One region of the Alteromonas sp. Mac1 genome, then DNA from elsewhere that is predicted to be linked to it. Evidence: predicted binding sites of a transcription regulator. Region 1 holds the regulator's gene; each other region holds the start of a gene.
The links. Region 1 encodes sigma-54, which starts transcription at its own class of promoters, with help from an activator protein. Its sites were predicted from a motif close to GTTGGCACGNNNNTNGNNT; they were not measured.

Region 1 (3,160 bases):
TGCCAATACCCGTACTTCCCATTCGTTCACGGGCAAGTAGGCTAGCTAACACTGTGGCCTGATCGATGTCGGGATTATTTTTAGCGGCAATGTCGCTAATAATCTCTAAAATACGTTTTTTACTATTACATTGAACCGCACACTCGGTGCGGTCCAAACTTACTATGGCTTGAATTTCCATACTAATATTTAGTGCTTTTTCAGCTTTTCCTTATGCTTGATAACTTGCCTGTCGAGCTTGTCGATCATGCTATCTATCGCCGCATACATGTCTGTATTATGAGATGAAGCAAACACTTCTGCGCCGCTAAGGTGCATGGTGGCTTCGGCTTTTTGATTGAGTTTTTCGACGTTCAGGATGACATGCACATTAGATATGTGGTCAAAGTGACGCTCTAGTTTGCTGAACTTAGTATCGACATAGCTACGCAAAGAGTCAGTAATTTCGACATGATGACCGGTAAGGTTGATTTGCATATTTCGTCTTCCTTAAATTATCAAGGCCTTTAGATAAGGCTTTTGCGTTGGTTTGACGGCGGAATCGATAATGATTCCCGGTATTTTGCTATTGTTCGCCGGGCAACTTTAATGCCTTGTTCGGCCAACAATTGAGCAATCTTGCTATCGCTTAATGGCTTGCTGGGCGTTTCCGCTGCCACAAGCTTTTTAATTAACGCGCGAATAGCGGTAGATGAACACTCACCACCAGATTCCGTTGCCACGTGACTAGAGAAGAAATACTTCAATTCGAAAATGCCACGTGGGGTATGCATATACTTTTGCGTGGTGACACGTGAAATGGTGGATTCATGCATATCTACCATTTCTGCGACATCATTTAGCACCATTGGTTTCATCATTTCTGGGCCGTGCTCGAAAAAGCCCATTTGTTGCTGCACAATACAGTTCGCTACTTTCATCAAGGTGTCATTTCTTGACTCAAGGCTTTTTATAAACCATTTGGCTTCTTGCATGTGTGAGCGAATAAATTGCGAATCGCTGCTGTTTTTAGAGCGTCTGCTCATGGCAGCATATTGCTGATTTACGCTTAATTTAGGCAGGCTATCGGGGTTAAGTTCCACCACCCAACGGCCATTCTTTTTGTTTACCGAAACATCAGGAATAACGTATTCCGGCTCTTTGGTAATTAATGCACTACCTGGACGAGGATTCAACGTTTGCAATAAGCGCATGGCTTCGCGAAGTTGATCTTCTTTCAAACGGCTCTTGCGCATTAACGTACGGTAGTCTTTGCTGCTAAGTAGGTCTGAATACTCGTTGATAAGCTGTCTTGCTTCAGTAAGCCATGGCGTGTCGTCTGAGAACTGGCGAAGCTGCACAAGCAAACACTCTTGCGGAGTACGTGAACCTGAACCGATAGGGTCGAACATTTGAATACGTTTTAGTACGCATTCAACTTCGTCCATTTCAACCAATTCTTCAACATCGTCGGAATTCACTGACTCTAAAATCTGTTCAATGGGTACGTTGAGGTAACCAGATTCATCAATTGAGTCGATAATGGCGGTAGCAATTGCGCGGTCGGTATCTGAAAACGGGGTTAAACGCATCTGCCAAAGCAAATGGTCTTGAATATTGTCGGTAGTTTCACCCTGAAACAGTTGGTCGTCATCATTATTAGAGGGACCTGGAGCGGGTGCAGATGAGGCCGAGTAATACTCGTCCCATGTGCTATCAATTGGCAATTCGTCGGGAAGGTCGTTCTTTTCAAGCGCGTCTCCTGCTTCTAAAGAATCGCTAGATGCAGTAGGAGCTGCTTCTACAGAAGGGTCATCTCCATCCATGTTGTTTTTCTCAACAGGGTGGTCATCGCCGCCTTCTTCAACTTCTAAAAGTGGGTTTGAGTCTAGTGCTTCCTGAATCTCTTGCTGCAGGTCGAGCGTAGACAACTGCAGCAGCTTGATTGCCTGCTGCAACTGCGGTGTCATGGTAAGTTGTTGACTGAACTTTAGCTGTAAAGATGGTTTCATCTACGTCTTATTTTTAAACTCTTGTTGTGAATATACCCGTACTTAAAACTGAAAATGACAATTCGGTTACAGTAACTATAGCCTGAATTGTTCTCCTAGGTATACATCCCTTACTTTCTGATTACTTAAAACTTGTTCTGCCGTCCCTTGCGCGATGAGTTCGCCTTGGCTCACAATATACGCTTTCTCACACACATCCAGTGTTTCTCTTACGTTGTGATCGGTGATTAGGATTCCAATTCCTCTGTCACGAAGATGTTGGATAATCTTCTTTATATCATTAACCGATATAGGATCAACACCAGCAAATGGCTCATCAAGCAAAATAAATTGCGGATCAGCGGCTAAAGCTCGCGCGATTTCTACTCGGCGACGTTCACCACCGGATAAACTCATACCCGTACTATTACGTATATGGTTGATATTAAATTCATCAAGTAGCGCATCGGCTTCTTGTTCTTGCTCTGCTGAACTTAACCCTTTACGGGTTTGTAAGATAGCCATGATGTTCTCAAACACCGTCAATTTTCTAAAAATCGAGGCTTCTTGCGGCAAATATCCAATTCCGCGGCGTGCACGTTCATGCATGGGCTCGTGGGTTAATTCGCTGTCATCAATGCTGATTTTGCCCTTATCAAGGGGCACTAAGCCAACAATCATGTAGAAGGTAGTGGTTTTACCGGCACCATTTGGGCCGAGTAATCCAACGATTTGCCCAGTCGATACTGATAAGCTTACATCGCGAACCACCTGACGTGCTTTATACGCCTTTGCAAGGCTCTGTGCGCTCAACGTTGCCATTATTAGTTATCGCCTTCGTTATTCGATGACGCTTTACGTATTGCCTCAGGCGTAAATACGGTAGTTACTCTGCCACCTTCACCGTCTTTGCCGCCTGTTGCAAGCAATTGTTCTGTAACCATGTCAAAGGTAATCTTGTCGCCTTGTACTTTACTGGTGTCTTGCTGTAATTCAGCACTACCTTGTAAAGAAATAGTTCGGTTTACCACTTCATAGCGAATTTCATTGGCCTTCGCTGTGACGGTGGCACCGTCTTCAAGTTCTTGCGAGTAGCTGGCTGGTTTGCCGCGAGCAACGAATATCTCTCGTCCATCACCTTCGCTGGCAATAACTTCAACTTCATCGGCATTTATTACCAAAGAACCTTG
Region 2 (3,160 bases), 510 kb from region 1:
ATCAATTTTAAGTTTATCTAACGCTACAATGCTTAGCACTACTAAGATACCACCTAGGCCACCGAACAAGGTTGCTTGAAGTGGAGTAGGAGTAGATGGCTCAGCAGTAATAGCAACCAAACCAGCTAGTGCACCGTTAAGAGCCATAGTTAAGTCAGCTTTGCCGAACATAATGCGCGCTAAGATAAGCGCTGCAATACAACCACCTGCAGCTGCTGCGTTAGTGTTCATAAATACAATAGCTACTGCGTTTGCACTTTCAACTGTTGCAGTAGCTAGTACTGAACCACCGTTAAAGCCGAACCAACCCATCCATAAAATGAATGTACCAAGCGTAGCAAGTGGAAGGTTTGCACCTGGAATAGCGTTAACTTTACCGTCAGCAGTATATTTGCCTTTACGAGCGCCAAGTACCAATACACCAGCTAATGCTGCGGCAGCACCTGCCATGTGAACAATACCAGAACCTGCAAAGTCAGAGAAACCTAGGTCGCCAAGGGTGTACATACCAAATACAGCTTCACCGCCCCAAGTCCAAGCACCTTCCATAGGATAGATGAAACCAGTCATTACAACCGCAAACGCTAAGAAAGCCCAAAGCTTCATACGCTCAGCCACTGCACCAGAAACAATAGACATTGCCGTTGCAACGAATACTACTTGGAAGAAGAAATCAGCAGAAGGTGCATAAGTTGCTGCATCTTCAGCAACACCAGTTGCGCCGTCACCCATAATTCCACCTAGGAACGGGCTCCACTCGCCGCCACCATACATGATGCCGTAGCCGCAAATCATATACATGGTGCTAGCAATGGCAAATAACGCGATATTTTTAGTTAGAATTTCTGTCGTGTTTTTAGCGCGTACCAAGCCAGCTTCTAGCATGGCGAAACCTGCCGCCATCCACATAACTAGTGCACCGCAGATTAAGAAGTAAAAGGTATCTAATGCATACCCGAGTTCAAATGTAATTTCCATTATGCTTTTCTCCGCAAATTAATCGTTTTGGCTTACAACGCGTCTGTGTCTGACTCGCCAGTTCGAATACGTACGGCTTGTTCAAGGTCGTAAACAAATACCTTACCGTCACCAATCTTGCCAGTCTTGGCTGCGCCAACGATGGCTTCTACCAAGCGATCTACCTGGTCGTCCTGAACGGCAATTTCCAGTTTGACTTTAGGCAAGAAATCCACTTGATATTCCGCGCCGCGGTAAAGTTCAGTGTGTCCTTTTTGACGTCCGAAACCTTTCACTTCGGTAACGGTTAAACCGTCAATTCCGATTTCTGAAATGGCTTCACGAACATCATCTAGCTTGAACGGCTTGATGATCGCTGTGACTAGTTTCATGAGTTGCTCCCAGTTTTTGTAATGGTTGTTTTGCACATTTCGTGTCTTGTACAGGGAAGTAAACCAAGAGATGTGCCACAAATAATTAGCATTTAAAAACAACATGTTAACTAAAACACGATGCATTTTGTTTACATTTATCGCACCACGGCGGTGCATCGCGCCATCAATGCCCAATTTTGGAGCGTCGTGAGTTAAATTAACTGAAAATAGCGATGAAATTAGGATGGAACTAATTAGTGACGTTGCGGGTCAGTTAGTAGATATGACAATTATCACACCTATCATAGAGCCTGAGTATTTGCGTGGGTATGTGCCTGAACGAGCGCAGGTTTTTAATGCGAGTAGTAAGGGGAAGCTAGCAAAAGGCTTACTTATCTCAACCCTTGTACACCTGATTGGGTTAGTAATAGTGATCTTCTCTACTACGTTCGAAAGCGGTGTGACATCAGCACATAAACCTGCTCCCATTAGTGCGACCTTGTATTTCCCCAAAGTCAGTGTAAATAAAACCATTGCTGAGGCACCTGCATCCACAGAAATCACGCCTCCCGTTAATGAAACCAAAGCGCAAGAACGCCCTTTGGAAAAAGTGATCGAAACTACCGAGCGGCCAAAAGTGGCAGAGACTCAGCCAGTAAAAGTTAAACCTACTGAAGCTACACCTACTGAAGCTAAACCCACAGAAACTAAAGAAGACAAGGCTGCACCAACAGAAGCACCCGCGCCTACTATTTCCAATGCCCGAGCCACTATCAACTCCACAACGAGGAACCAGCAAGCTGGCACTTTAAACTTGTCTCCACGGGCCAGTGCCTCGCAATTTTTTAATCGAAGAGAGCAAGAAGAAATTGCTGAGGAAGGCTTAAGAGCGGCTGAAGCACATAGGCAGAAAATAGAAAGCCCAGACCTTGTTGATACGCGAAAAGGCGAAGAGGATAGAAGCTACTATGAAAGGCCGGTGAAAAAAGTAAATTGTTCTGGCACTACTAACAAAGCGCTTACCGTTTTAAGTGGTTTGGCGGGCGGTACACTTGAATGTAGTAAGGGCAGCGACTACGACCGCTTTATTGAGGCTCGCGTCACTAAAGAACCTGTGAAAGACTAGCCGCTTAGACTCTAAGGCCTTTTGAGTTCTTTTAATTAATTAAACTCTTGCCGCTTGGCGAAGACGACGCTTCATAATAAGCGCAGGTACAGCATTGCTAATTAGCGCGCCAATCATAATAAGCACTATTGCCATTGAAATGGCGGCAGACAGTGTACTTATTCCAAACAAAAATAACGCAATACTGGAAATGACAGGTGTGGCAAAGCTTAAGCTCGCTAATAATTGCCGATTACCAAATTTGAGCCCAATGTCCCATAAGTAAAAGGCGCCTCCTACAGGCCCAAGCCCTAATAGTATTGCACTTACCCAGGCGTAAAATGAAAGATCCCAGTGACTCGACTCTAGGGTTAGGTGGGAACCCAGCGCTAGTACTGCCACGGCAATGGATATCCAGCCAATGTCTTCAACATCGCTCTTTGTACCAGCCATAAACCACGAATAGCCTGACCAGATTAAGGCGCAGATTAATGCCAGCCCGTAGCCCAAAGTGTATTCGCTATTAAACTGAATACTTTCACCACCTGTGACTAAAATTCCGCAACCAATAAACCCCAGTACGCCTCCTATCACCGCAAACACTCGTTGGTGCGCGTTTGCCACAGCAATACCGAGCAGCAACGGCCAAAGGTAGGCAATAAGGCTTGCTTCAATGGGCGGTGCGTAGCGAAGAGCTAGGAAATAACAAAAGTGGAACCCAAAT
Region 3 (3,160 bases), 1.4 Mb from region 1:
TATTCGTGGGCAAACTATTTCTGTCATCGATTTAAGCATGGCGACGGGTGGCAAGCGTATTGAAGATTTATCAAACGCGTTTATCGTTATTGCTGAATACAACCGTTCTGTACAAGGGTTTTTAGTGGGCGCTGTTGAGCGCATCATTAATACTAACTGGGATGCCATCATGCCGCCTCCTCAAGGGACAGGTCGAGCGAGTTACTTAACTGCTGTTACTGAAGTAGAAAACGAATTAATTGAAATTCTCGACGTAGAAAAAATCCTCAATGAAATTTCACCGCTTAATGCAGAAGTAAGCGCTGATGTTGCTGAAGGGCTTTCTACGGAAGGTAAAGAAGACAAAATTATCTTCATTGCTGACGATTCGGCTGTGGCAAGAAATCAAGTTAAAAAAGCGCTAACCTCACTTGGGTTAGAAATTGAGCTGGCAAAGAATGGTTTAGAAGCGTTAAACCGCTTGAAGGAAATCGCTGAAGAATATGGCGATATCACCAAGCGAATTGGGGTGCTAGTGTCTGACATAGAAATGCCAGAGATGGACGGTTATACCCTTACGGCGGAAATTAAAAATACACCTGAACTTCAAAAGCTTCATGTTGTACTTCACACATCTTTAAGTGGTGTATTCAATCAAGCCATGGTTCAGAAAGTGGGAGCGGATGACTTTATTGCGAAATTTCACCCCGATGAACTAGCAACAGCAGTTCAGAAGTGGTTAATGACGGATTGTGAGTAACGGAGCGGTAGGGGTTGGATAATAAAAATGTGTCGCCGGCAAGCTATGAAAAGTTTCGGCACTTCCTCGAGAAACAATGCGGAATAGTACTCGGGGAAAACAAGCAATATCTTGTAAGAAGCAGGCTTGCGTCTTTGTTATATAAGCATGACTATGACAATACTGATGCGCTTATTGATGTGGTTGTAAAGGGTTACGATCGTAACCTTTTGCAAAGCGTCATCGATGCGATGACCACAAATGAAACGTTGTGGTTTAGAGATACCTATCCATTTGAGTTGCTACAACGCGATTTACTTCCTCAACTAGCAACTAAAAATCAAAAGCTTAGAATTTGGAGTGCAGCTTGTTCGTCTGGACAAGAGCCTTACTCTATTGCTATGTCCATACTAGAGTTTCAAAAACAGCGACCAGGATTGCTTAGGCAAGGAGTTGAAATTATAGCTACTGACCTTTCTTCTGAAATGCTAAATAAGTGTAGCCAAGGGCTATATGATGAACTTTCGCTTGCGAGAGGTTTATCGCCACAACGTAGGGCTATGTTTTTCCAGCCTCATGAAAGCGGTCAAATGCAGGTTAAGCCAGAAGTGCGCAAAATGGTTTCATTCAGAAGTTTGAATTTATTAACCTCCTATGCAGCACTTGGCCGCTTTGACATCGTTTTTTGCCGCAATGTGCTGATTTATTTTTCGGCAGATGTAAAACAAAAGATACTGCAACAAATTGCCGGACAGCTGCAACCTGCCGGTGTCCTTTTCCTTGGCGCGTCTGAATCTATCAGTGCGGCAAGCGATACATATGCCATGATTAAATGTAATCCTGGCTTGTACTACCAAAAGAAATAAACATATAACGTACTGAATTTCATGTAATAGTTCAGATTTCCCCCGTTTCTTTTCTCTTTTTTATACAGTGCCAATCTTCAGGTTGGCATCTGCCTTGCTAGTAAAACTCTATAATAGTTAATTCGTCATTCTTTATTCACGACGTTTTTTCGGAATTTCGCAACTAGGAGTTTTCAATATGGCCATTAATCTCGACAAGTTAGTCGGGTTTCATCAGTCGGCGTTAGCAATACGCACCGACAGAATGGAAGTCATTTCTGGAAACCTAGCGAACGCCAATACCCCTGGTTATAAAGCTAAAGACATCGACTTTAACAAAGCGATGGAGTCAGCCATGAGCGCCCAAGAAGGGCAGCACAAATTGGGTGGTGGCAGCTTAGCAAGAACACATGATAAACACATAGGTGGCGATATGTCGTCGGTAGCATCAAATTTTGAAATGCAATACCGCATACCCACTCAACCGGATACCGGAGACGGCAATACGGTGGAAGTGCAAGCAGAACGTAACCGCTTTTTAGATAACGGTTTACGCTATCAAGCCACACTTGAGTTTATTAACGGTAAAGTCAAAGGTATGAAAAAAGCCCTTAGTTCTGGAGGCCAGTAATCATGAGCTTATTTAATGTGATGTCAATTTCCAGTACCGGTATGGAAGCTGAAAATGTTCGTTTAAACACCACTGCTAGTAACATTGCTAACGCGAACTCGGTAAGCAGTAGTTATAACGAAACGTATCGTGCAAGACACCCTGTGTTTGCCGCTGAGTTACAGCGAGCCATGGGCGATCAAAGTAAGGGTGTGGGTGTTGAAGTTAAGGGAATTGTAGAAAGCGATGCGCCATTGCAAGTTGAGTATGCCCCGCATAACCCAATGGCTGACGAAGAGGGTTATATCTATAAGCCGAACGTAAACATCGTTGAAGAAATGGCAAATATGATGTCGGCGTCAAAAGCCTATGAAACCAACGTTCAGGTTGCTGATACCACCAAACGGATATTCCGTCGGGTACTGCAGCTAGGACAAGGGCAATAAGTTGCCGCATAGGTAATGTGAGGAAAATACTGTGACCACAATTAACAACACTACTGGCCTGAACAACGAACTCTACTGGCAAGAAGAGACGGTTCCGGTTGTCGATGGAACAGAGCAACAGCTTTCGCAAGAAGACTTTTTTGCCATGTTAACTGAGCAATTAGCGAATCAGGATCCTACTAAACCTGTAGATAATGATCAGATGGTAGCGCAAATGACATCATTCACTATGGCTGACGGTATTTCTCAGTTGAATGATAAGTTCGAGTCATTCGCCGCCTCGATGACATCTAATCAGGCATTGCAAGCATCCAGCTTAATAGGCCAGAACGTGTTAGTGCAGGGCAACGTAGGGCACATGTCTAGCGACGCTGCTGGGGTCTCGGGTGTTGTGGTTAATGAGCAGAGTGTACAAAACATGACGATCACCGTTGAAAATCAATACGGTGAAGTGATTAAGACCATTGATGCTGGCACACAAGCCGCTGGCAACATTCAATTTGAATGGGATGGCAAGGATACCCAAGGCAACGATATGCCA
Region 4 (3,160 bases), 2.2 Mb from region 1:
CAATGCTTATCTTTGCACTGATAGCTCCACCTTTCTGAAACACTGTTCTTCGAAGGCATTGTGGCATCAGTTGATGTAGAGCTTGAGTTGAGGGAAGTTTGAGCCCCAGCGTTTAGGGTGAAGATGAGAAAAAGGGCGGCTAATGTCGCAACTTTGATTTGCGATAATATGTAACTCATTGACAATTTCCAGGGTAAAAAGAAGGGGCTGTAAAGCCCCAAAAAATGCAAATAAAATAAACTGCTAGCAGTTTATTTAGTTTTCCTACGAGCGCGGATGGCGAATAATCCAAAAGCTGTTAGCAGAACGAAAAACATTCTAGGCTCACTGACTGATGTTGGGCTGGCAACAAATTCAGTGATAGGTGTTTGCGTCATAACCACATCGCCAGATTCAACAAATGATAAACCGGTAACAAATGCCAATGCATCGTCTGGGTCAATCATGTTCGTAGTGTCGATACCTAAAACGCGAAATTCAGTTACACCGTCAGGACCAAAGAGGTACTCTTCTTCGGCTGTTAGGTTGTCAGTGAATTCCCACCCAGAAGCACCCATTAACCACAATTCGTAGTCAGCATCAAAGCCCGTTGGCAGAATAACTGATGCTATTTCTGGACCAGACTCCACCACATAGTCGTAACCAATCGCTACGTCAGGGTCGATAAATACCACTTCATTGTCTGAAATACTAAACTCGAATTCCCAACTGCCATCTACATCATCTGAAGGCATAAAAGGGTCAAGCTCAGTTCCTGTACCTTCGCTACCTGTTGGCGCAGTGGCTAGCGTTACTTCGCCATTACGAACAGAATATGCCCATATACCGTCCTCACCAACATTTGAGGTGTTAACGAGTTCTAAAATGTCAGCAGTACCGCTGCCTGGCAATGCGATAAACTCTTCGTTAGGTAGAAAAAATCCAGCTTCTGATTGCCCAAAAGTAAACGAATCAAGCGAGAACCCTTCATCGCGGTATGAAAGCTCGTCGTAGCGAAACTCTATATCTACGTCGCCAGCTTGGCCTGTATCGTCAGAGCGGTCGATGATTAATGCTTGAAAGGTATTTTGACGATTGGTTTCGTCGTCGCCGTTATGAAATGCATCTGTGCTCATGTCTAGCCAAGTAACGGCGACAACACCCTCCGACGGTGAGCCAATATAAGTGTCACCGCAGCTTGCGCAATCGTAATTCCCTCGAGCCTCAAACACAGTCAGGCTAGTTACCATTGGTTCAAAGTTTGACTCACCGCCAAATAAATCGACGTTTCCGTTTGTAAATGCTCTAAATGTGTTGAAGTTTATTCCATCTATATTTACATCGAAAGGGAGGTTGAACGTAGGAGAAAACTCGGAAAACGTTTGGTCGGAACCATAGCCAGCTTCGCCTCCCATGCCCGAGATAATAACGTCAGCGTGAGACTGAAAAGAGAGTGCAGCAAAAGAGAGGGAGGCGGCAAGGAGTGTGTTCTTAAATTTCATTATAAATTATATCCTTATAGTTAATTTTTTGTTTTTATTCATAGTGTAGCGCGCCGAGAGATAGCGAATTCCATGCCACAAGGTAACTATCTGATTTATAATAGGTAATTTTTATCATTTGATGTGAATGATAAAAATGTGTAAGTAAAGCTGACAGTATAAGTTATTGATTGTATTAAATTTAATCAATTTGGGGTAGGCGTAGCGGAGGGCGGTGAAATTTATAGAGCGTAGACCAAAGAGGCCGAGTACATTTTTTTTAAAAATGATTCTGCCTCATTGTTTTATCTGTCTATTAGTTATCATCATCTGAAAAATTAATGCGGGCTAAGCGCTCTTGCTCTTCATCAGCAGCGGCTTGTATTTCTTCTAGTATTGCGTCTACGTCAGCATCCTCGCTGTCATCTTCAAACTCACCGGTAAGCACCGAGTTAGGGGTTAGGTTGGCTTCTTCAAACAGCGCCCACATTTCTTTCGCGTAATTAGTTTGCAAAAGATCGGGGGCAAACTCGCCGTAATAACGACGAATATTGTTAACGTCGCGGGCAAACATGGCCTCGGCATTATTATTGGCCGAAGCATTAACCGCTTGGGGCAAATCGATGATCACCGGCCCGTTGTTGTCAACAAGTACATTAAATTCGGATAAATCGCCATGAATAATACCCGCGCACAGCATGAGCATAATGTTGTGCATCATGATTTTATGCTGTTCTATGGCGTCTTCTTTGCTAAAGCTAACGTGCCCTAGTTGTGGGGCTACATCGCCGTGTTCATCCGACACCAGCTCCATCAGCAGCACGCCGTCAATGCAACAGTACGTATCAGGCACACGCACGCCCGCTTCGTTCAAGCGTGATAGGGCATCCACCTCTGCTGTTTGCCAAATTTCTTCTTCTATTTGGCGACCGTAGCTAGAACGTTTACCCATGGCGCGTGCCTGGCGTCCGCCTCTTACTTTTCGGCCTTCTTGATACTGCGCCGCTTTTTTGAAGCTGCGTTTAACGGCATCTTTATAAACCTTTGCACAGCGAATATGTTCACCGCAGCGAACAACAAAAACATCGGCTTCTTTCCCGCTCATCAAGCGGCTTAGTACTTCATCGATTAAACCATCATCGACAAGAGGTTGGAGGCGTTTAGGTATTTTCACTCATTGCCTGCTAAATGGTGTTGTGTTTTCATCATTGTTTATAAAGGTGCTCTATGTATTTATTCAATTTGCTTAACTAGTATACCAGTGTTGAAAACTAAGAGCAGTGATGCAACGACACTTTTTTCCAGCCGATCTGTTAACAGTTAATACCCGTATCTGATTTAGGAATGGATTTCTAAATAACGGACATCGACATGAATGATAAGCAACCTGTCACACCTAGTTTGTTACTTGCCTTAACTCCTGTGGTGTTAACCCTGATTATTTTGGGTACACAAATTTTCTACTTCGGGGTATTTGAGCCTCATATTCCTCTTACCCTCGGTTTAGCGCTAACCAGTTTAGTTGGCATGTATTTAGGCCTCACTTGGGTAGACATCCGAGAAGGTATCTTCCACGTTGTTCATGTTGCATTACCATCGGTATCGGTCTTGATAACCGTTGGTATGATTATCGGAGTTTGGATAGCCAGCGGAACCGTACCCACCATCATTTATTACGGTCTAAAAGCGCTTTCTCCTGA

Region 2: the regulator sigma-54 is predicted to act here: its motif matches at 1,411-1,429, upstream of glnK (P-II family nitrogen regulator).
Region 3: the regulator sigma-54 is predicted to act here: its motif matches at 1,666-1,684, upstream of flgB (flagellar basal body rod protein FlgB).
Region 4: the regulator sigma-54 is predicted to act here: its motif matches at 1,543-1,561, upstream of AV939_RS14830 (nidogen-like domain-containing protein).

The regions. Positions count from the first base shown of each region.
Region 1 covers NZ_CP013932.1:991,042-994,201, forward strand. The annotation lists gene ptsN (PTS IIA-like nitrogen regulatory protein PtsN) at 1-181, opposite strand, end outside; gene hpf (ribosome hibernation promoting factor) at 190-477, opposite strand; gene AV939_RS04150 (RNA polymerase factor sigma-54) at 507-1,991, opposite strand; gene lptB (LPS export ABC transporter ATP-binding protein) at 2,067-2,792, opposite strand; gene lptA (lipopolysaccharide transport periplasmic protein LptA) at 2,795-3,160, opposite strand, start outside.
Region 2 covers NZ_CP013932.1:479,217-482,376, reverse strand. The annotation lists gene AV939_RS01955 (ammonium transporter) at 1-978, opposite strand, end outside; gene glnK (P-II family nitrogen regulator) at 1,011-1,349, opposite strand; gene AV939_RS01945 (hypothetical protein) at 1,576-2,457, shown strand; gene AV939_RS01940 (DMT family transporter) at 2,497-3,160, opposite strand, start outside.
Region 3 covers NZ_CP013932.1:2,392,034-2,395,193, reverse strand. The annotation lists gene AV939_RS10230 (chemotaxis protein CheV) at 1-739, shown strand, start outside; gene AV939_RS10225 (CheR family methyltransferase) at 754-1,584, shown strand; gene flgB (flagellar basal body rod protein FlgB) at 1,763-2,194, shown strand; gene flgC (flagellar basal body rod protein FlgC) at 2,197-2,619, shown strand; gene flgD (flagellar hook assembly protein FlgD) at 2,651-3,160, shown strand, end outside.
Region 4 covers NZ_CP013932.1:3,454,959-3,458,118, reverse strand. The annotation lists gene AV939_RS14835 (invasion associated locus B family protein) at 1-179, opposite strand, end outside; gene AV939_RS14830 (nidogen-like domain-containing protein) at 252-1,481, opposite strand; gene AV939_RS14825 (PA4780 family RIO1-like protein kinase) at 1,777-2,634, opposite strand; gene nhaC (Na+/H+ antiporter NhaC) at 2,832-3,160, shown strand, end outside.